DNA from 2 places in the Paenibacillus sp. R14(2021) genome. Region 2 is predicted to be linked to the other one. Evidence: riboswitches for the same ligand, from Rfam matches in the RefSeq annotation. Region 2 holds a riboswitch; the other holds the start of a gene.

Region 1 (11,681 bases), 580 kb from region 2:
CTGACCGGTGGCTTGGTGTGCTGCTGTCGCATTTGATCCAGGCGATCCCGTATGCCGTTTATTTGATGCATGGCTTCTATGCCGGTTACGACATCGGTTACGAGAAGCAGGTTCGCCTATTGGGAGCGAACCGGCTCCAGACGTTTTACTTTGTCGAGCTGCCGCTGCTGCGGCCGGTCTTGTCGCTTAGTCTGTTATTTAGCTTCCTGATCTCGTGGAGCCAATATTTGGTGACGGTCTTCGTCGGCGGCGGTAATTTGGTTACGGTTCCGATGCTGCTGTTCAGTTCGTTAGCGAGCGGCGACAATTCACTCGTTGGCGCATTATGCATGCTGTTCGTCATGCCGGCGCTGCTCATCGTCATATTCAGTGCCATGGCCTTGAAAAAGGATCGCTACGACGGAAGCTACAACGGAACCTGCAACGGAAGCTTCGATGGAAAGGAGGCGGGCGGAGCTGAACCAATTCACTAAGCCTTTTTTACAGATCTCCGGCCTAGCCTATCAATATGAAGCTGCGAAATCGTTTGCCCTAGCCGAGCAGTCGATTTCCCTTGAGAAAGGGGAGCTGCTCGTCATTCTTGGACCGTCTGGCAGCGGCAAATCAACGCTGCTTCAGCTGATCGCCGGCCTATTGCGGCCAAGCCGGGGAAGCATCTTCATGGACGGGAAGGCGATTCACCATCTGCCGCCCGAGAAGCGAAACCTCTCCATGCTGTTCCAGAAGCCGTACTTGCTTCCATTCCTGACGGTCGGCGCGAACGTCGAGATTGGACTTAAGCTGCGAGGGCTACCCGCCCGTGAACGAAGGGCAAGGGCAGAAGACATGCTGAAGCAGGTTGGCATGGCGGATTTCTACCGTCGTCCAATCGCTTCGCTATCCGGCGGCCAAGAGCAGCGAGCGGCTCTCGCTAGATCGCTTGTCATCGAGCCGCAGTTGATGCTGCTGGACGAGCCCTTCAGTCAATTGGATCCGCTGCTTCGCAAACAAATGGGACGCTGGCTCGTCGATATGAAGCGGAAGTGGGACATTCCGATGATCGTGGTTACGCATGACCGGGAAGAAGCCTTGACGCTTGGCGACCGGTTTCTCGTCCTTCGGGATGGTGCTGCGCAGCAGTTAGGATCGCTGAACAGCATTTACTCCGAGCCAGCCAATCGATGGACAGCGAATTTCATGGGCTTCGACAATGCGATTGACGGTAGGAAGCGGGGGGCACGAGTAACGACCGTTCTAGGGGAACTGGAGGTAAATCCGAGCTGTACGAAAGTGCCGGACGGGCCGGTTGATATTGTCATTCGATCAGAATGGCTTCAATTTGATTCATTATCTTCGATTCGAGCAACAATCGAAGACGGCTTCTTTCGCGGGGAGTATACGGAAGTGACATTGCGAGTAAGCGGCGTGAGGATTGTAATCAAGCAGCTTGGTTATTTGAATGCAATACGAGGAGCTGAAACGGGGGTACGCCTGGCTGTCCCAACCGTCTGGTGTCTTCCGAAGGAGATGACGTAACACATGTTGGATTCCTATGCGCGTCAAACCGTGCAGCCGGCCATTGAAAGAGGTGCGAAGCTGCTTCGATCAGCAGGATTATCCGCCAATACGATTACCTGGGCCGCGATGCTGGCGGGCGTCGGAAGCAGTGTCGTCTTCACAGCAGGTTATCCGATCGCAGCCGTTATCGTGCTGTGGCTGTCCGGTTATCTCGATACGGTCGACGGCACGATCGCCAGAATGACCAAGCCGTCCAAATGGGGGACGATTCTGGACATTACATTCGATCGGATCGTCGAATGCTCATCGATCCTAGCGCTGGCGATCGTCCATCCGGACGCCTATTTGCCCCTAGGACTTGATTTGGCTGCAATCTTGATTACGATTACGACGTTTCTCGTTACGGGCAACGTTATCACGAATGCAGGAGCCAAAGGCTTTCATTATAATCCAGGGATTTTGGAGCGAACGGAAGCGTTCGTGTTTTTCTCCTTGATGATGCTGTTTCCAGGCGCGATTCTAGAGCTATCGTGGCTGTTTTTCGCTCTCCTTGTGCTTACAGCCTTCAAGCATCTTCGGGATGTTCACGCATGGCTTAGCAAGAACGAAGCGGAATAGCGTTTGAGCAAGAAGGGACAGGCTGCCGAGTGGTTCGGCGGCCTGTCCCTATAGTGAAGCCAAAAGAGTCAACAACATGATCGGCAGCGGTACTAGGTCGACCCCGCGACAGCGATACCGTTAAATACAGCAGGGCCGGACACGACGAAATCGATAAATCCGTCCGTTGCAATAAAGAGGGAGTAACGGATTTGACCTGTCAAGACGTCTGCCGCAGGCGGGAAATCGGCTGCTGTAATGCTGATCGGGTACAGCGTGCTGAGCAGCCGAACGTCAAACTGTTGAAACAAGATTTGCGTGCCTGTTCCAAGCGTTCCATCGCCGCCGCGCTGCACGAAGAGCGAAACCACGGTTGGATCCAGAAGCTCCGGTTCGCTTTCATACTTCACTCTATGAAAATACGAAGCCAATGGGACTCGTCTAAGGTATAATTAGGCAGGACCAGGATCGAAATAGAGGGGGACGAATACGGATGATCATTATGATTAACGGGGCTTTCGGCGTTGGGAAAACAACCATTGCGAGCTGGCTTCAGGCATCCTTGGCCAACAGCATGATCTACGACCCAGAAGAAGTTGGCTACATGCTTCGCAACCTAATTCCGAGCGAACTCAAAGCGCCTGAAGAGCAAACAGACAATTTTCAAGATATGGAATTATGGAAGATCCTCGTCGTTCAAGTCGCGGAACAGCTGCATAAGAAATACAAGAAAACGATCCTTGTTCCTATGACCATCTGTAATAAGGACTATTTTCATTACATATTTAATGGACTTAAACAAATAGACGCCGAAACCTATCATTTTTGTTTGATCGGCAGCCAGGAAACGATATTCGAGCGGTTAAGAATGCGCGGGGAAGTAGAAGGAAATTGGTGTTTTCAGCAGACCTTGAAATGCGTGGAAGCCTATCAAGATCCATGCTTCCAAACCTACATACCGACGGATGGTCGTGAGATTGACGATATCGTGAATACCATTAAAGCACGGATAGACACGTCGAGTACGGGAGGGACGACAACCTCTCAACCCGGATAATGGCTATTGAACACGAAAACCCTTCTTCCCATGCATAAATGCCGGGAGAAGGGTTTTTCATTGGATGCTATGCATTACGAATCCTTGGTGATGCGGTTGGACACGAGCAGCATGAGGAAGGAGATGACAATCATCGTTCCAGCCCATGCCCATGCCAGCGTCATGCTTCCGCCGTCGGAAGCGACATAGATCGCTGTCGGAATCGTCTGGGTTCGGCCTGGAATGTTCCCGGCAACCATGAGCGTCGCTCCGAATTCGCCAAGACCGCGGCAGAAGCCGAGCAGGTAACCCGAGGTCAACGAGCGGGAAGAGAGCGGCACGGAAATATACCGAAACACCTGCCACTCACTCGCACCCATTGCTCTTGCGGCGTTCTCGAGATCGGGATCGACGCCCTGCAGGCCTGCCTTCATGGAGCGGTACGCAAGCGGAAACGCAACGACCGCTGCCGCAATGACCGCGGATTCCCACGTGAACAGGATCGGCCCGCCGAACAGCGATTCGTAAAATTTGCCGAACCAGCTGCGTCTCCCCAGAATAACGAGCAGCACGAAACCGACGACGGTAGGCGGAAGCACGAGCGGAAGCAGCAGCAGCGTTTCGAGGATGCTTTTGCCGTAGAAGCGCGCCCTGGCCATTCGCCATGCGATAAGCAGTGATACAGCGAATACAAGCACGCTAGCGATCACCGCTATTTGAAGCGAAAGCGCGATGGGCGCTAGAAAGGTTTTCCAGTCCACGGAATCATTCCCGTCGTGAATTAGTTAGCAGCGTAAATCCGTATTTGACAAGTACGGGATCTGCTTCTTTGGATTGCAGGTAGGTGTATAAATCGTTCGCTTTGAAAGCATGCTTCGATTATTTCAAGACGCCGACATAGACAAGCTTATCTTGGAGCGTATCCCAGACGCCGCGCGCAGTCAAGGTTTCTTTGGCATATTGTCCGGCAGGGACGGATTTCGGCTGGGCGACGGCGATTTTCTTGATGCTCTTGATTTCATGTCCGCAATCGTAACATATGAAGTTGATGTTTTGTAGTGTTTAATTATAATTTAGTACTGAAACAGAAGAGCTGAACATAAATAGAATAGAGTTCGCGGCTCTACTGAAGAAGAGTCGTAGGCAGCAGGCATCCGCTTCAGAGCAGACCGCCCGCGTATTTCCTCGCAAAGCTGGACAATCCTACCTGCACAGGCTACTATATACCTTCACAATTTCATAGATAACGGCTAAGGTGCACGCCCGGATGAATGCTCATCCGGCTGCTTAATAGGGAAGTCCGGTGCGAAGCCGGCGCGGTCCCGCCACTGTAAATGCGGAGTGAGTTCTCAGGCAAGCCACTGTTCCGATTCTGGAATGGGGGAGAATGAAGTGTTCGGTGGATTAACGACATTAATTATATATGGAGGCATTATCAACCTCGGTTCGGTCATGATGTTCACCCCAACTTTCACTTGGGGTGCGCTGTTGGCTTCGTATGCTTCAGGCTTCTGGTTTGACCTGGTGCATGCCGTTGCGACCGTGATCTTCTTATGGTACTTATCGCGGCCGATGCTGGAGAAGCTGGACCGAATTAAGCTCAAATACGGCTTGTTGGAGCCTTGATACCGCATATCAGAACAAAAAGCATCCCCGCCGGCATTAACCGGACTGAGGATGCTTTTTGCTTGTTTGGCTATAGGGCTCGATATGAATGTGCACGTGAGAGATCTGATGCGAATCATAGATCTGCTTCTCTACATGCTCAGTAATGTCATGGCTCTCGGTCACCGTAAGCAGGTGGTGGACGCCGATGGTCACATCGACCAGCTTATAGCTGCCGTGCATACGAGCCTTCATATCGATGATCTTCTCCACGCCGGGCACGTCCCGAACCGTGCTGCGGATCGCTTGCAGTTCTTGATCATCGAAGCCATCCGTCAGCGCATGCGCAGCATCCCTGAATATTCCCCATGCTGTCTTGCAGATCATCAGGCCGACCAGTAATGCAGTCAGCGGATCAAGCCACGACAGCCCCAAGCTTGAACCAATGATGCCGACGAAGGCACCGATGCTTACGAGCGCATCCGAGCGGTTGTCCTGTGCGGCAGCCATCAATGCAGCACTTTGGATTCGCTTGGCAAGACGAACATTGTAGAGATAGACCGCGAATATGGCAATCGCCGAGAACAACGCCGTCCATGCAGCGGCACTGCCATGCGAAGCCTCGCTCGGACGTTGAAAAGCAGTAACCGATGTATAAAGCACCTGCAAGCCGACGCCGAACATGATGAACGAAGCAGCAAGCGCCGCGACGGTCTCAGCCCGAAAATGGCCGTACCGGTGGTCCTTGTCAGGCGGTTTGCGGGATAAGCGAAGCCCGATCAGAACGGCCACCGAAGCGATGATATCCGTCGAATTGTTCAGCCCGTCCGCCGTCAACGCTTCGGAATTTGCCGATAATCCAACTGCAAGCTTCAGTGCCGCTAAGCACAGATAGGCCGCTATACTGATCCAGGCGCCTATCTCGCCTTGTTTAATGTCTTCGTATGCGCGTTCCATTCGCAACCTCCGTCTGTTCAACTCTCCGAAGGCAATAATAACGGAGAACCTCCGTGTGGGTCTAGAGAAACAGTGTTGTCGGAAGCCTCAAAAATAAGCAGGGGACAACAAAGTTGCGCATGTCCAAATCGCCAAACTAGCATAGGCGGGGGAACTCCGTGGCCAGATTGCAAAAATATAGCAATCAAATAATTAACATAACTATAGTTATGTAGCCTATTTAAAATGAAATCTTCTGCATCGTTTTTTACAGGGGAGCAGGCCTGCGGCAGCCTGCTTGTGATCGTTGAAGTTACAGGAAGAATGGTTCGAAAACCACATTGTTAATTCGCCATTACCTGCAGTGTCAAAATTGCTCCCTAGGACCACTTTACATAATTATCCAATTACTATAACATGCAAGCTGAGAACAGCAAACGAGATCCGCATGCACAGCAGGAAACGTTCGCTCTTCGGTTGGAATCACCAGTCATGAAAGCGTATTTATTTGCATGCATCTCGTACTTCATTATGAATTCGGGAGGAATCGAAATCATGAAAAATCAAGTTCCTCTGCCAAGAACGACGCCGGAGGCGCAGGGCATATCGTCACAAGCGGTGATCGCATTCCTGGACGCCGTCAGGGAACAAAAGCTGGAGCTTCACAGCTTCATGCTGCTCCGGCGCGGAGAGGTAGCCGCGGAGGGCTGGTGGGCGCCGTATCGGCCCGAATACCCGCATATGCTGTTTTCCCTTAGCAAAAGCTTCGCGTCGACGGCTATCGGCTTTGCCGCAGCGGAAGGGCTGCTGTCGGTGAAGGATCCCGTCATCAGTTTCTTTCCCGAAGAGGTCCCCGACACGATATCGGAGAATCTCGCTGCGATGCAGGTGCGGCATCTGCTGATGATGGGCACCGGGCATGCCGCGGACGTCACCGGAAGCGTTCAGAAGGACGATAATTGGGTGAAAGGCTTCCTGGCGGAGCCTGTCGAATTCGCACCGGGCACGCATTTCGCCTACAACAGCGCAGCCACGTACATGCTGTCCGCCATTCTTCACCGGATTACCGGCCAGTCCCTGCTCGCGTTCCTGGAGCCGCGCCTGTTCGCGCCGCTCGGCTTGTCCGAGGCTACCTGGGAGACTTGTCCGCGCGGCATCGCGACCGGGGGCTGGGGGCTGAACGTAACGACGGAGGACATCGCCAAATTCGGTCAGCTGTACTTGCAGCGCGGCGAATGGGCCGGGCAGCAGATCCTGCCGGCCGCATGGATCGATGAGGCTACCGCCTATCAGATCAATAACGACGACGGGCGCGCGAACGATTGGACGCAGGGCTACGGCTATCAATTCTGGCGCTGCCGCCATGGCGCGTATCGGGGTGACGGGGCGTTCGGCCAGTTTTGCGTCGTCATGCCGGAGCAAGAAGCCGTGCTTGCTATCACATCCAGTGTTGGCGATATGCAAGCCGTGCTGGACGTCGTGTGGGCCGAGCTGCTTCCTGCCCTGTCCGCCGCCGAAGCTGCCGAGCCGAATGAAGCGATTCAAGCGGCGCTCGCCGAGCGGCTGGCATTCCTTCGAATCGACGCGCCGCAGACGGAGCCGTCCTCGCCGAACGAAGCGCAGCTGGAGGGCCGCGTCTTCCGTATGGAGCCGAACGAGCTGCAGCTCGAAACGATTGCCCTCCGCTTCTCGGAGCAGGGCGCCGAGCTCGTGATCGGCAACGAACGCCTCGGTGATCAGACCGTGCAATTGGGCCGAGGCGCGTGGAAAGCGAGCCGGATTCGCATCGAAAGCGTCAAACAGGGCGCCGAGCAGCACGTGGAGGGCAGTTTCTCGTGGAAGGACGGCGATACGATGGACACCCGGCTACTGTTCGCGGAGACGCCGTTCACGTATACGTTGGCGCTCCGTGCGGACGGGGAAGTGCTCGAGCTGCAATTCTCGGCAAACGCCGCCTGGGAGGCGGGACGCATTTTGACGATCCGCGGCCAAGCGGCGGCGCTGGCCTGATCACCGGTAAGAGCAGACAACGGGCTCGATACAAGGGTCATCTGTAGTATTTAACGGGCATTCAAGAGGAGGCATAATTCTAGATATAAGGCCGCCATTTTGGCGGTCTTTATTATGTAAAATAAGTTAAGCTGACACAGCAGCCGATCCATATTATGCAGCTCTATTTGGGACTAGCGCTCGCAGGGGAGTTCGACTATAATATGAACCTGGTAAAGATGACAATTCGTGGGGGTATTCGTATGAAGCAAGGCGTAATTCGTGCAATGATGATCGTTATTCTTAGCTTCGCGCTAGTCTTGCCTCAAGTCCGGGCAGCAGGTCAGGAACAGGTTATCGGCGTTTATTTGGATGGCCGCCAGATCGCGATGGAGAGCACTCCCTATATCAAAGACGGGGTAACGCTGGTACCCTTTCGGCCAATTTTCGAAGCGTTGCGCCTTGCAGTGAGCTGGGACAAGGCCGCGCAATTGGTTACGGGGAAGAATGAATGGTCAATGGTGGCACTTCGCGTTGGAGCTCTTTCCGCCCAAGTGAATGGCAACTCGGCCGATCTGCAGGTGCCGGCCGAGTTGAGGAACGGCGCCGTTTTTGTCCCGCTGCGGTTTGTCGGGGAGGAGACCGGGAACACCGTCCGCTGGAATGCTTCAGCCGGCAGGATCGATATTGAAACAGGCCATTCGCTGAAAGGCCGTCTTGTCACACCTTTGGGGAAGACTCAAGCAAGGGATCTGCAACTGTACCGGATCGTACAGGACGAACTCGTGAAGGTCGCCGCTGCGCGGACCGATTCAAACGGCTGGTATCGTTTCGACGGATTAATTGAGGGCGAACATTACAGCATCCAAGGCGCATGGCCCAATGTTACCGACATCGAGAGCTGCGAATTCCAATTCAGAACCCGAGGGAATTGTTCGCAATTGATCTCGAGCGCACCAAAACAGGCGGGTTTCCGCGCCTTGTCGCCTGGCGGCAATCCGCTTGTCGCCGGCCAATACCAAGTGATGCTCCTGTGGGATAACGCAATCATGATGAACGGGTCCCCCAAGATGGGCGGTCAGTTCTTCGACAACTTAACGGATGGCCGTGCGTACACCGCGACGGTCAAGATTCTGGATGCATCGGGGAACGCCGCTTACAGCGCGCCGGAGCCGTTTACGTTCACTTATCATCGTGGAGATTACGTCACGCATGAGTTTCGGTTATTGAAGACGCAAGAAGCGCAAGCAAGCGGCATTCTCGTTGACGAGACGGGAAAACCGATTCCCAATATGACGTTGTCGCTGAGAAAGAGCGATGGGGCCGGTCAGTTTACGCAAACGAGGACGCGGGATGACGGAAGCTTTTTCTTCGGGGCGCTTGCAATGCGGGAATCCTACTCGTTTACCGTCGATTTGCCGCAGAAAGATATACCGGATATGAGCGATTATGCGGCGATTCCTCCGCAGCCGTTCACCTATACGGGCACGCCCCTTGACCTGGGCAAAATAACGATGGGTCATTTACAGCTAATCGGACAGGTGAAGGACGAGAATGGAAATCCCATTCAAGCTTTAATGTCCCTGCGGATAGGAAAGAATTTTGGGACGCTGATCCCTAGTACGTACAAGAACGGGTATTACGCCATCGGAGGCATGAAGGCGGGTCAAGAGTACTCGTTATCTGCAGGCATCCCTACCTATCGGCCGGCCAACGCGAATGACGCAGAGGGGGATCGGCTGATCTTCACAAGCTCCTCGTCGACGTCTCCCAAACCTGTCACCTTCATCTATCAGCCTGGGATGGCGCCGATTAATTTCAGCGCGTTCTTCGGCAGCCGTACAATGAAAGGCACAGTGAAGTCGGTGAACGGACAGGCAGCGAGCGGAGCTGAGGTCTACGTCGACTTCTTGGACGGCGATACCGTAGCGAGTACGGAGAAGATCACCACGGACATGTCAGGTCGATTTGAACTGAGCTTAGGGATAAAGTACAGAGGTCGCATCCATGCCGCCTCGGCAGATGGAGATCATCTCTCGCACACCTATGAGTTCAATGCGAACGACGCCCGCATTCTTGTGCCATCACTCATCCTGTACTAAAACAATCCCTCGGATTCGCGTCCGAGGGATTGTTTTATCTAGTGAGGTCAAGGTTACACCTCATTCATATCGCTTGCAGATTTCCTCGAGAGCTCACAGGGACTTAAACCGTTACATAACGGGAAAAATGATGCCGGCGGCCAGGTGGAATGCAAACTTGGTTCCTGTACCATGCAAAGGAGATCAAGTGTGTTGAAAAGGTTACTTGTACTAATCGCAGGTGTCTTCATATTGGCTGGGTGTCAGAACGACACCAATTCGTTCAAAGCGGTTAATGGAAGCAAGCCTCCTGCCGCCCATACGGCCGAATCTTCAACGGCTGCAACGAAAGGCGCGACGCAGCGTGATACGCAGGTGGAAAGCAAGGCGTTAGTTGAGGACATTCCGATTCAAACGTTCGACGTTGAACTCGAATCGTGGGGGAAGGTGCGGTTCGTATCTACTAAACGCGTGAATCCAGATGGAGGAAGTGAACTCCTGCTCACTCTCCAGGACGCGAACAAGCGTACCTTGTTTACCTTTCCACAGCCGGAACTTGCAGCTGCCCGAAACTTCGAGTCTCTTGCGGCGGTCTCGTTCAAAGACGTCGACAAAGACGGCAAGAAAGATGTCATCGTACTTGCGGAATAGCGTTCGGAAGAACAGAAGACTGCTGTTAGAGTTGCAACTGTTTTTAGACAGAAGGAACGTGGTTTTCAATCTGATTTCACTCAAGACAGAAAGCTGAATGACTCCGGTAACATATGGACGATCTTCGATGTAACGAATTATTATTATTCGCAAAACATGCAAGCAGACTCGTCGTCAACACAATTCGGTCTAGAAGCCAATCAAGAGAAGGTAAATCGGACACTTTGCGCCAAAGTGCTGTCTACTCCAACTCTGTCCGAAGATGACATTATCAAGATCTATGACGATGAATATGTCAAGCAAGGTTTTGACGGTTCGGAACACGGACAGGACCAGATGTACGTTGAGATTGGCCGGTGTTATCAGGATGAGACTAAACGCGCTACCGAAGGAAATGTCGAACTGGCCCGGCAAGCGGACGCCTTGACGAAAGTGACTGCTTCGATTGTTAGCGGTTTTTCGAACGTCGACTACTCTCGAGGCAACGGGACGTTGGCGGCTCATATCGGTAGGAGGACGCTCGGACTCTACGGGCACCGCATACATGTCTACATCATGATGAAATCGAACGAATCGAAGCCCGACGAGAAAACGTACAAGGAGCTAAGTCGAACACTCGATGAAGATCTGGTGCAAATTAAAGCCCAAGGGGTGACCTGGTTAGGGACATCGAGCATGCAGATCAGCTTCAAGAAGCGCAAAAAGAGTTCGATGCCGCATTCTCCGAGCTTGCAATCGCTGTACGTGCGTTCAAGACACTAACGGCCGATCAGGACCAAGCGGCGGTGTATTTGTTGCGGAACATAGAAAATTATGCCGGGGGTCTAGCTAATGTGGGAAGGTAGACTCTTAAGGTCGGTGGGTACAATTCAACGAAAATGGTTTCTCATAGTGGTATTGCTTTTGATTCTGGGAATCACGGGCTTTGGTAAAGATGTTCTTTATGGAAAAGACATCGTTCACATTGAACTGGAATGTGCGGATTTATGCAAGACAATGAAGACACCGCCATTTAGAGGGAACGATTATACCTTTAGCAAAACAGATGAAGTACGCATATTCCAGCAAGCGATCAGTAAAGCTGTAAAAATGAAAGATGATCTAGATTATGGCGTAATGTTCTTCATGTACCTTGCGTTCGAAGATGGAACCGAAAAGAAATTCATGTTAAACGTTGCTGACGAAGATGAACGTACCGCCTTGCTCGTTGATACAACCGATAGCGGTCAAGGCTACGAAATACCAGCAGTTCAGACAGCCATGCTTAGAAAGATTATTTATCAGACGGA
Region 2 (11,681 bases):
GGCCCGGTGACGTGGTTACCGGCGAATAATCGATATAGAGCATCAGCACTTTCGCATGCAATGGCGGAAGTGCTTTTTTTTGTATCATGAGACAGGGGTGGCTGCCATATAGTGGAGAGTAGGACAGCTTGAGCAAGGGTAGACGTATGCGGGCCGTAGTCATCTGGCCGCATAACGAAGGAGGCCGGCTATGCAGCACGATAGCGCGGAGGATGTGCTGGATTTACGAATTCACGGCATGAGCTGCACGGCATGTGCAACACGCATAGAACGTGCGGTCGGCAAGCTGGCCGGCGTATCCGGTGTATCGGTTCATTATGCGGCGAAGTCGGCGTACATTACGTTCGAACCGGGTACCGTGACGCCGTCCGGCATTATCGAACGAATCGGACAAATCGGTTTTCAAGCCTTTCCATATGGTCGGGACGAGAACGAAGGCTCGGAAGTCGATGCTCTAAAGCTGAGGGTTTTCGCGGGCAGCCTGTTCACGCTCCCCCTGCTGTGGACGATGGCGCATCACTATGTCTGGCTAAGCGGCATACCGGTGCCCGGCTTCATTCAAGAGCCTATGCTGCAGCTGTTTTTGGCGTCGGCGGTGCAGTTCTTTATCGGCATGCCTTTCTATTTCGGCGCCTATTATGCGCTTCGTGAACGAACGGCGAATATGGATGTGCTCGTGGCGATCGGCACAACGGCCGCATTCCTCTACAGCTACATTGCCATGCTTACGGGGGGAGCACTCTATTTCGAAACGCCGGCAGTCGTCATTACGGCGGTCTTGGTCGGCAAGCTGCTGGAAGCGACCGCATCCGAACGGGTCATGAAGGAGAGCGACAGCTATTCGTCGCTGCAGGCGAAAGAAGCTTCCGTCGTGCGCAGCGGCCGCCAGGAGCGAATTCCGCTGGACCGGCTCCGTGTCGGTGATCTGCTGATTGTGGAAGTGAACGAGCGTCTGCCGGCAGACGGCATGATCGTGGAAGGAGAGTCAACGCTCGATGAATCATTTCTGACCGGTGAGAGCGGATTGGTGAAGCGGGGGATCGGGGATCACGTGTATGCCGGCACGACGGTGAGAGGGCAGACACTGCGCATACGGGTTTCAGCAACCGGCCCTAATACGATGCTGAGCCGTATCGCGGCATTAACTCGTCAGGCACAGTCGACGAAATCCTCCATCGGGCGGAAAGTCGACCGGCTCGCCGCTGTATTCGTACCGGTTATGATGCTCCTCTCGTTAAGCACGCTCCTATTGTGGCTGTTATGGCTGAGCCCGGGCGACTGGAAGAGTGCTTCCGTACATGCCTTGGCCGTACTCCTGGCCGCTTGTCCATGCGCACTCGGACTGGCAGCGCCCATCTCGCTCGTGCTCGCGACGGGCAAGCTGGCTAGGCGCGGCATTGTGCTCAAGGAAGCAAGTGCGCTGGAGCGGCTCGCGCAGCTGGATACGATCGTGCTGGATAAGACAGGCACGTTGACGGAAGGCAAGCCGGCGGTTACAGGAATAACGGCGCTGAGCAGCTCGCCGAATGCGCTGCTGCGGCTTGCGGCGGCTGCCGAGGCGGGCTCGCAGCATCCTTTCGCCGAGGCGGTGCGGGAGGCGGCGAGGCGGGCGGGGATCGTCGTCCCGGCGTCCGCGTTCTACCAAGCCTACCCCGGCAAAGGAATTACTGCTCAGGTGGAAGGGAAAGTAATCGAGATCGGCAACGCTAGCTTTGCGGCCGAACAATCATGGGAGATTCACCGGACGCTGCAGGGGTTCGTAAGCCGCAAGGAGGAGGCTGGAGAAACGGTGATCTACGCGGCGGTCGACGGCGTATGTGCAGGAGCGATTGCGCTGTCCGATCAGGTGAAGCGAACATCGCAGTCAGCCGTGGAGCTCTTGACGCACGGAGGCGTGCACGTGGTGCTGGCTACCGGCGATCATCATGCCGCGGCATCGTCCGTTGCGACATCGACAGGCATTCATGATGTGCACGCGGCCATGCTGCCGGAGCATAAAGCCGCGCTTGTCCGAAGGCTCCAGCACGAGGGACATATCGTTGCCATGGCCGGGGACGGCTGGAACGATGCGCCTGCGCTGGCCGCAGCGGATGTCGGCATTGCCATGGGCGGCGGTACGGAAGCGGCACTGGATGCCGGACACATGACGCTGCTTCGTTCGCGGCTGACCGGCATTCCGGAAGCGCTTCAGATCAGCCGCTTAACCGTACGCAACATCCGCCAAAACCTATCCTTCGCGGTCATCTATAATGCGGTCGTCATTCCATTTGCGGCCGTTGGCGTCATCGAGCCGTGGATGGCGGGAACGGCGATGGCGCTCAGCTCGGTTTCCGTAGTGGGGAATGCGGTTCGTTTAAATGGGCAGATGAGCCGTTATTTGAATCGTCGGACGGCCGTGTAGAACGGGAAGACAGGGACAGCTCCGCGCCTGCTTGCACGCGGATCACGGCAAGCACGGCAGCGGCGGCATACAGGGCTGTGCGGCCCCGAACGGCAGCAGTCTTTTTCCGATTGACCAAGGGGAAACCTCCTAATGTCGAGTGTCCTGCTTGGAAATAGAAACCTGTAATACGTATGCGGCAGAACTCGATCAAAAGACCTCAATTTTGCGCTCCCGCAGTATAGACAACCTATAAAGGGAGTGGTATAGTTACTCAAGCACAATTACATAGGTGTTGTTACAGGTGCTGATAGACGCCGGAAGGCGAGCTTCAGCTTAATAGGGAAGACCGGTGAAAGACCGGCACGGACCCGCCACTGTAAGGAGCGCTTGGCTGCCTTGTGAGCCAAGCAATGGATCATAGCGAAGTCACTGGACGGATATCCCCGTCTGGGAAGACCTTGATGCCATCGACTCCAAGTCAGGAAACCTGCCTGTAATGCGACAAACGCTACCTACGTGGATTTAGGGAGGTGTTAGAGATGGGCATAGACATGAATTCGAACGCGAGTGAAGCGGCCGAACGGGTGTTTTGCCTGCCTGCCGATGTTCTTTGGAACATGAGCATTTCTGACACTAGAGTCGGAAATGCTTTTTTTGTTGCCTGAACGTAAAAGGGAGCAGCGTGCCGACGGTAATGCGTGCAGATAACAAGCAGAAGAAGATGGGGGAGAGAATAGGATGAAGTTAAAAAAGAAATCGGCCTATATGAAACTGGTGCTGTCGATGATGATTGCCGCGCTGCTGCTGCTTACAGCCGCATGCGGAACGGCGAAAAATACCGCTGACGATGCGTCCGGCAGTGCGAATACGCCTGCAAACACTGCCGCAGCGAACAATTCGGCAAGCGGCGCGGAGAATACGGGCACAGCCGCATCGGATAATGCGGGAACGCCGGCGGCGCAAGCGACAACAACGTATCCGCTTACGGTTAAAGACGCAACAAACACAGAGCTGACCTTCCAAGCAGCACCGCAGCACATCGTGACACTGGTGCCGAGCGAGACGGAGATCGTCTATGCGATCGGCGCCGGCGATTCGATCGTCGCTGTAGATGATTACTCCAATTACCCGAAGGAAGCGGCGGATAAACCAAAAATCGGCGGCATGGAAGCGGACATCGAGAAGATCGTATCGCTGAAGCCGGATCTGATCCTGGCAACGTACAGCATGAGCAAGGCCGTCGTCGACAAACTGCGCGCCTTGAAGCTGCCAGTTTACGCAACGGATCCTAAAACATATGATGCCGTCGTCGAGAAGGTGAAACAAATCGGCATTATTCTGAATAAGTCCGAGCAAGCAGCCGCCGTTGCTGACCATATGAACGAAGTTCGGACGCAGGTAGCGGAAGCTGTGAAGGATGCTCCGAAACCGAAGGTTTACCTAGAGTTCTCGCCGGGCTGGACGGTCGGCAAAGGCGAGTTTCTGGATGAACTGCTCACGATCGCCGGAGGCACGAACATCGCTGAGAAGCCGGGCTGGTACGAGATCGATCCGGAAGCGGTCGTGAAAGCGAACCCGGGCAGCATCATCTATGCGTCCATGACCGTGAAGGAAGGCGAGAAAAACCCGATTCTTGCCGCGATCGAATCCCGTCCGGGCTGGAATACGATTAACGCTATGAAGAATAAGCAGATTTTCGAGGTAGACCAGGATCCGCTGACACGCGTCGGCCCGCGCCTGGCGGACGGTCTGCTCGAGGTCGCCAAGAAGCTTCATCCGGATCTTGTTAAGTAAGATGCGGACCAAGTTATACGTGTATGGAGGAGCAGCGATGCTCCTCTTACTTGCATCTATCGTCGTCAGTCTTTCCTTAGGCTCCTCAGGCTTGCCGCTTAAGAATGTATGGGGCATTCTCGTTCATCAGCTGCCGGGCATGACGGATGCTTCGGCCAAATGGGATGCCAGCGAGATTGCGATTGTCACGCAGCTACGGCTCTCGCGCGTTGTGCTCGCCGTCCTGGTCGGCGCCTGCCTTGCGCTCGCAGGATCGGGCTTTCAAGGCGTGCTGCGGAACCCGCTAGCCGATCCGTTTACGCTCGGCGTGGCATCCGGCTGTTCCGTCGGCGCTGCCTTCATGATCGTCTTCGGGTTTCAAACGATGCTGGGGCTCTGGACGGTGCCGCTGGTCGCGTTTGCCACGGGGATGATCACGCTTCTTATTGTGTTCGGACTGTCACGGGCAAGAGGCTCTATGCATGTGGAGACGCTCATTCTCTCCGGTGTTATCGTGCAAGCGTTCCTAGGCGCCTTCGTTTCGTTCATGGTGTCATTGTCTAAAGGTGTCGTCAATGAGGCGATGTTCTGGCTGATGGGCAGCTTGAGCGCGCGAAGCTGGGAGCATGTCAAACTGATTACGCCATTTCTCATTGCAGGCCTTCCTGTCATGCTCCGCTACGCTCAGCATCTCAATCTATTCGTTTTCGGCGAGCGGCACGCGGCGCATATGGGCATTCATGTTGAACGCACGAAGCTGGTCGTTCTTATCGCATCTACGTTATTGACGGCGGTTGCCGTATCCATCGCAGGCGTCGTCGGCTTTGTCGGTCTCGTCGTGCCTCATTTGATCCGTTTGCTCGTTGGGCCCGACTACCGCATCATCGTGCCCATTTCCGCGCTCGGCGGCGGAATCTTCCTGTTGTGGGCGGATACGCTTGCGCGAACGGCGCTTAGTCCGAAGGAAATTTCGCTTGGTATCGTGACCGCTTTGATCGGCGCACCGTTCTTCGCGTATTTGCTCTATCGTCGCAAAGTGCTGCAAGGAGGAACGTCATGATTGAAGCGAAGCAGTTGTCCAAGACAATCGCAGGCCATGACGTGCTGCGCAGCATAAGCTTCTCGATGAGAAGAGGTGCGATGTACGGCATCATTGGACCAAATGGGGTCGGCAAGTCGACGCTGCTGCAGCTGCTGTCCGGCATGGATCAGCCCACGTCAGGCGAAGTTTTGCTGCAGGACAAACCGGCTGGTTCCTATAAACGCAAGGAGCTGGCTAGATGGGTCGCCGTTCTTCAGCAGGGCGGTCTGCCGGCCGCTATGTTTACGGTGCGCGAGGCTGTGACGATGGGAAGGTTCCCTTACCAGAACTGGCTTGGCGAGGAAGCTTCGCAAGGCGGGCTTGTCGTAGAGAACGCCTTGGAAGCGATGGGGCTGACAGCGCTGCGGGAACGCCGATTGGACGGTCTTAGCGGCGGTGAGCGCCAGCGGGTCGCGCTCGCCAAAGTTATGGCGCAGGAGCCGGAGCTCCTGCTGCTGGATGAGCCGACGACCTACTTGGATATCGGCTATCAAGTGCAGCTGCTGGACACCGTCAAGAAATGGCAGGAGGAGCGGGAGCTCACGATCGTCGCCGTGCTTCATGATTTGAATTTGGCGGCTCATTATTGCGATGAGCTGCTTGTCCTGCATGAAGGCGGCATAAGAGCCTTCGGGCCGCCGTCCGAAGTGATGAACCCTGAACTGATCAAGCAGGTGTTCGGAGCACGGGCGGTCGTGCTCCCGCACCCCGATACCGGCGTGCCGCAGCTGCTGCTGCTGCCGGATGCGCCGCCAGCGGAAGCAAACCGAGCATATATTCGAGAAGGAGAGAACCTGCGATGATGAATCAAGAATTAATGTCATTCATTAATGAAATCAGACCACTTGATGCTGCTGCGATGGAAGCTGCGCGGAAGCATCTTAACAGTTTAACGAAGCCGCCGGGCAGCCTTGGCAAGCTCGAGGAGATCGCTGTGCAAGCGGCAGGTATTACCGGGGAAATCGCGGCGGATGTGTCGAAGCGGGCTGTTATTGTCATGGCAGGCGACCATGGCGTATGCGAAGAGGGCGTCAGCGCGTTCCCGGCCGAGGTGACGCCGCAAATGGTGTTGAATTTTCTAGCGGGAGGAGCGGCCGTGAACGTGCTCGCAAGAGGAACGGGCGCCGACGTATTCTGCGTCGATATGGGCGTAAATGCGGAATTGGCCCATCCGTCTCTGCTGTCGTACAAGACGCGCAAAGGGACGGCGAATATGACGAAGGGGCCCGCCATGACGCGCGAAGAAGCGGTTGCAGCGATTCGCGGCGGCTTCGAACTAGCGGGCAAGCTCGCGGTGGACGGTTACCGGATGCTGGCGACCGGCGAGATGGGCATCGGCAACACGACGGCAAGCGCGGCGATCTGCGCGGTGCTCGGCGGCATGTCCGTTGATGAAGCCGTCGGGCTTGGCACTGGAATTCCGGAAGAACGGCGCCTGCATAAAGTGGATGTGGTGCACCGCGCGATCGCGTGCAATGCGCCTAATCCGGCAGATCCGGTCGACGTACTTGCAAAGGTAGGCGGATTGGAGATTGCCGGTCTCGTCGGCGTTATTCTCGGCGCTGCGGCAAACCGCTGCCTTGTCGTCATAGACGGCTTTATATCCTCGGCTGCCGCATTGGTCGCCGCTTCGATCGCGCCGGGAGCCGCTGCGTTTATGATGGGGTCGCATCTGTCCCAAGAGCAGGGCCACCGCAGATTGCTGCAGCGGATCGGATTGTCGCCGATGATACACCTCGATATGCGGCTAGGAGAAGGAACGGGCGCCGTACTTGGCTTTCATTTCGTGGATGCGGCGATTGCCGTGATGCGGGAAATGGCGACCTTCGAAAGCGCGGGCGTTTCGCGGGGGTAGCAAGGAAAAGCAATGAGAAGACATGGTTCGAAATGACGGCGAAACGAGGTGAGCAAGTGGCGATCTTCATTACGGGCGGCGCGCGGAGCGGAAAGAGCGGATTTGCGGAAGCCTACGCGATGAAGCTGGCGAAGCAGGGCGTATACATCGCTACGTCCCAAAGCTGGGATGACGAGATGAAGGCAAGGACGGCGCGTCATCGGCTGGATCGCGAGAAGTCTCAGTATCCCTGGCAAACGATTGAAGAACCATTCGAGCTCGCAGGGCTGCTGAGGAAGCTGGAAGAGCAGCATTCCGCAGCTGGCGGCGAGCGTACAGCCGTGCTCGTCGACTGTCTCACGCTATGGTTGACGAACTGGCTGCTTCGGCTGGACAAAGGAACGGACGGCGAGCTGGATGTGAACGATTACGAGGACCTGCATGCGGAGATCGAGAAGCTGATCGAAGCCGTCGCCGCTTATTCGGGGCCGCTGCTGCTCGTGACGAACGAGGTCGGCAGCGGAATTGTGCCTGCGTACCCGCTTGGGCGCAGGTTCCGCGACGAAGCGGGCCGATTAAATCGGAAGCTGGCTGCCATTTGCGGCGAAGCCTATCTCGTGGTAGCAGGGCTTCCGCTGGATTTAAAGAAGCACGCTTTTCAGCTGGAGGAGGACTAGTCGAGGATGCTGTTCTACTCCATCAATGAAATCCTGCTGCTGGCGGCAGCTGCCATTGTCATCGACTGGGTGGTCGGAGACCCGAACTGGCTGACGCATCCCGTGATTCGGATGGGCCGTTTGATCACGCGGCTCGAGCGAAGTTTAAGGCCTCCCGGAGCGGAATTGAAGCCGGCACAGCTCAAACGGCGCGGTGTTGTGCTTACGCTGACGACGGTGCTTGTTTCCTCCTGTCTGACTTACGCGGCATGTATGCTGGCCGCTTGGATTCACCCGTGGCTCGGGTATGCCGTATCGGCTTGGCTCATTTCGACAACGTTGGCTGTCAAGGGATTGAAAGACGCGGCGATGCTCGTCTATCGTCCGCTCGCGGCAGGCGATTTGGCGCTAGCCCGCATCCATGTCGGCTATATAGTGAGCCGCGATACGTCGGCGCTGGGAGAAAAGGAAGCCGCGCGGGCTGCGATTGAAACCGTGGCGGAAAACACGGTGGATGCGTTTCTTTCGCCGCTCGTGTTCGCTCTTCTTGGCGGCGCGCCGATTGCAATGTTATACCGCGCGGCCAATACGCTGGATTCCATGGTCGGCTATCGTAACGAACGTTATGCCCAATTCGGATGGGCGTCTGCCCGGTTCGACGACGTGCTCAACTATATACCTGCCCGGCTTTGCGGGCTGCTTCTTGCCGCTGCAGCTTGGGTGAGGCCGGGATTGTCCGCCGGGCGGGCGATCCGCGCTGTTCGCACATTCGCGCATCGTCATCCCAGCCCGAACAGCGGGATTCCGGAATCCGCTGTTGCCGGTGCGCTAGGTATCGAACTCGGCGGAGAGAATGTCTACTTCGGCGTCGTCAGCGAACGGGCCCGTCTGGGATGGCCGCTTCGTCCGCTTGAAGCGGAGGATATCGTTCGAACTGTCACATTGCTTTACGCAGTTAGTCTATTTTGTCTAGCGGGGGTGCTTGCAGCATGGTTATGGGTTTCCTGAAGCAGCAGCTTCAAGCGGCGGGCGCGGCTTTCCAGCTGCTGACGCGCATTCCGGTACCTGCGGCGATCCCGTTCACGCCGCAAATGCTGGCACGCAGCGTTGTCTATTACCCGCTGGTCGGCGCGGTAATCGGCGGTATCGTTGCAGCTGCCGGTTGGTTAATGGATGGGCGGGTTCCGCCGATGCCGTCTGCCGTCATCCTACTGTTCCTTTGGCTGCTCCTGAGCGGCGGTTTGCATCTGGACGGTCTGATGGATACGGCAGACGGCGTCTTGAGCCACCGCAAGCGGGAGCGGATGCTTGAAATCATGAAGGACAGCCGGGTAGGGGCGATGGGGGTTCTTGCGGCGGTTATGCTGCTGCTGTTCAAATTTTCCACCCTAAGCACATGGCTTGACGGTTGGACCAATTGGCCGACAGCTGCACCCCTGCTTGCATTAGCCTGCGGTCTCAGCAGATTGTGGCTTGTTTTCGCGATGGTATGCTGGCCTTTTGCCAGACCGGACGAAGGATTGGCTTCTTTATTCAAAGAGGTTCGTCCCCAGCATGCGGCGGCATCGTTCATCTTGCAGCTTGTTCTGACTGCGCTTTGCTTTCTGTTGTTTCCATCGTTGAATGCAGCCGGGCTATGCACGATCATGCTGATGGCTGGTCTTGCGCTCATCACCGGCGCTCTGCTCTCCGTCTGGTTGACTCGCAAGCTGGGCGGCTTGACCGGCGATACCTATGGTGCATCAGTCGAAATCATTGAAGCGGTGCTGTTGTTTGCACTCATGCTGAAATTGACATAGGAGGACAATCAGATGCTGGAACGTTACGGTCATGGCGGTGATTGGCGCACTGCTCAGGAGTTGTATGGATCTGGGGAAGAGAAGCCGGATTTCGTCGACTTCAGCGCAAATATGAACCCGTTCGGCCCACCGGCGTGCGTGGGTGAATTGATTCGAAATTATGGCGATTGGATTGCGCGGTATCCGGACCCGGCGGTTCGTGGGCTGCGCGGCAAGCTTGCGCTCCATCATGATGTTGATGCGGATAGCCTGCTTGTCGGCAACGGCGCGGCGGAATTGATCGACTTGTTGTTTCGCCTGCTGCAGCCGGCGATGACGGTGCTGGCGGAGCCGTGCTTCAGTGAATATCGGGATGCCGCAGTGAAGTGCGGCAGCCAAGTTCATACGATTGCGCTGCAAGCAGAGCAAGAGTTTCGGCTGACGATGGGTGTCATTGAGGATACATTCGCGCAGCTGCGTGACGCTGGTAGAACCGGCGGGCAAACGCTGTGGTTCTTCGGTTCGCCGAACAATCCGACTGGACAGGTCGTGCCGGCTGACATCGTAAGGGAGCTGCTTCGTTGTGGAGAAACAGTTGCAGTGGATGAAGCTTTCATGGATTTTGCCGGCAATGAACGGGAGTTAAGTTTGCTGGGCGATGCAGCATCTCGCGAGCGATTGATCGTCATCCGGTCGATGACGAAGTTTTATGCGATTCCGGGAATCCGGCTTGGTTACATGGCGGCCCATCCTTCTCTGATCAGGCAGTTGGCGGCGCTTCAAGTCCCTTGGAGCGTCAATTCGCTGGCGCAGCAGATCGGCGAAGCCGTGCTGGAGGATAACGCGTACGCCCAATCGACGAGGGCATGGCTGGAAGCAGAACGGCGCTGGTTGATCGAAAACATATCCGCTCTCGGACTGGTTGCATTTGGCAGTGCGGCGGTTAATTATCTATTACTGGCCATTCCCGAAGAACTCGGGTGGACGGCAGCCCGGCTGCAGGAAGCGCTTGGATATAGAGGTCTGCTTATTCGCGATGCGTCGCATTTCATAGGCTTGAACGACAGATATTGCCGCATTGCGGTACGCCTGCGAACGGACAATGAGCTGCTGCTAAGGCATCTGGGCGAACTGCTTGGCAAAGAAAGCTCAGAGGGTGAGGATGGCTTTTGAAACGGAAGAATAACGAGCTGGCACGCACGCTAATGATCCAAGGCACGGCTTCGGATGTCGGGAAGAGCCTCTTGACAGCCGCGTTCTGCCGGATTTTGACGGAAGACGGCTATGCGACCGCGCCATTCAAATCCCAGAACATGTCGCTAAACTCCTATGTCACCTGGGACGGCAAAGAAATCGGCCGCGCGCAAGGGCTGCAGGCGGATGCATGCGGGATTTTGGCCACGACGGATATGAATCCCATCCTGCTTAAGCCGAAGAAAGAAATGGTGTCCCAAGTGGTGGTGCACGGCAAGCCGCTTGGCGATTTCGAAGCGCGGGTGTACAGGGAAGAAGTGTTGGCGGAAGCCGGAGTGATCGTTCAAGACGCACTGCTCCGGCTTAGAGAAGCGTATGACGTCGTCGTGCTGGAGGGTGCGGGAAGTCCGGCTGAGATCAACCTGAAGGACAAGGATATCGTCAACATGCGGGCGGCCGTTTGGGCGGATGCTCCTGTCCTGCTCGTGGCGGATATCGACCGCGGGGGCGTATTTGCATCGATCGTCGGGACGCTCGAGCTGTTGGAGCCGCATGAACGGGACCGTGTGCGCGGCTTTATCATTAACAAGTTCCGCGGCGATGTGTCGCTGCTGCAGCCGGGTTTGGATTGGCTGGAAGCGAAAACAGGCAAGCCGGTTCTTGGGGTGGTGCCGTATTTGCCGAACGTGGGCTTGGAGGATGAGGATTCCTTATCGCTGGATCATGCTGTTGCCGCAGATCGGGCTTTGTTCAGCAAAGCTTCGCACGACGGGAAGCTGGATATTGCCGTTCTCCGCCTGCCGCATATTTCGAATTTCACGGATATCGATCCGCTTCGTGCCGAAGAGGATACGTCCGTCCGCTTTGTCGCATCAAAGGAGCAGTGGGGGCAGCCGGATGCGGTAATTGTCCCCGGCAGCAAAAATACGGTGGACGATTTGCTCTTCTTGCGCAAGAGCGGTCTGGCCGCATTATTGGACCA

What was found. A riboswitch is a leader RNA that binds a small molecule or an ion and turns the genes downstream of it on or off. The one in region 2 is predicted to bind cobalamin.
Region 1: another riboswitch for cobalamin. It lies ahead of KXU80_RS05210 (hypothetical protein); the one in region 2 lies ahead of KXU80_RS02605 (ABC transporter substrate-binding protein).

The regions. Positions count from the first base shown of each region.
Region 1 is NZ_CP080269.1:1,074,322-1,086,002, reverse strand. Features, by position in the region: gene KXU80_RS05240 (ABC transporter permease) at 1-473, shown strand, start outside; gene KXU80_RS05235 (ABC transporter ATP-binding protein) at 436-1,515, shown strand; gene KXU80_RS05230 (CDP-alcohol phosphatidyltransferase family protein) at 1,519-2,115, shown strand; gene KXU80_RS05225 (hypothetical protein) at 2,208-2,525, opposite strand; gene KXU80_RS05220 (AAA family ATPase) at 2,588-3,151, shown strand; gene modB (molybdate ABC transporter permease subunit) at 3,226-3,891, opposite strand; gene KXU80_RS28385 (substrate-binding domain-containing protein) at 4,010-4,129, opposite strand; cobalamin riboswitch at 4,367-4,511, shown strand; gene KXU80_RS05210 (hypothetical protein) at 4,523-4,756, shown strand; gene KXU80_RS05205 (cation diffusion facilitator family transporter) at 4,793-5,692, opposite strand; gene KXU80_RS05200 (serine hydrolase domain-containing protein) at 6,227-7,681, shown strand; gene KXU80_RS05195 (stalk domain-containing protein) at 7,924-9,762, shown strand; gene KXU80_RS05190 (hypothetical protein) at 9,955-10,392, shown strand; gene KXU80_RS05185 (hypothetical protein) at 10,729-11,154, shown strand; gene KXU80_RS05180 (hypothetical protein) at 11,224-11,681, shown strand, end outside.
Region 2 is NZ_CP080269.1:497,014-508,694, forward strand. Features, by position in the region: gene KXU80_RS02595 (rhodanese-like domain-containing protein) at 1-29, shown strand, start outside; gene KXU80_RS02600 (heavy metal translocating P-type ATPase) at 191-2,401, shown strand; cobalamin riboswitch at 2,666-2,893, shown strand; gene KXU80_RS02605 (ABC transporter substrate-binding protein) at 3,122-4,177, shown strand; gene KXU80_RS02610 (FecCD family ABC transporter permease) at 4,179-5,216, shown strand; gene KXU80_RS02615 (ABC transporter ATP-binding protein) at 5,213-6,040, shown strand; gene cobT (nicotinate-nucleotide--dimethylbenzimidazole phosphoribosyltransferase) at 6,037-7,092, shown strand; gene cobU (bifunctional adenosylcobinamide kinase/adenosylcobinamide-phosphate guanylyltransferase) at 7,125-7,748, shown strand; gene cbiB (adenosylcobinamide-phosphate synthase CbiB) at 7,755-8,735, shown strand; gene cobS (adenosylcobinamide-GDP ribazoletransferase) at 8,717-9,526, shown strand; gene KXU80_RS27760 (pyridoxal phosphate-dependent aminotransferase) at 9,539-10,678, shown strand; gene KXU80_RS27765 (cobyric acid synthase) at 10,675-11,681, shown strand, end outside.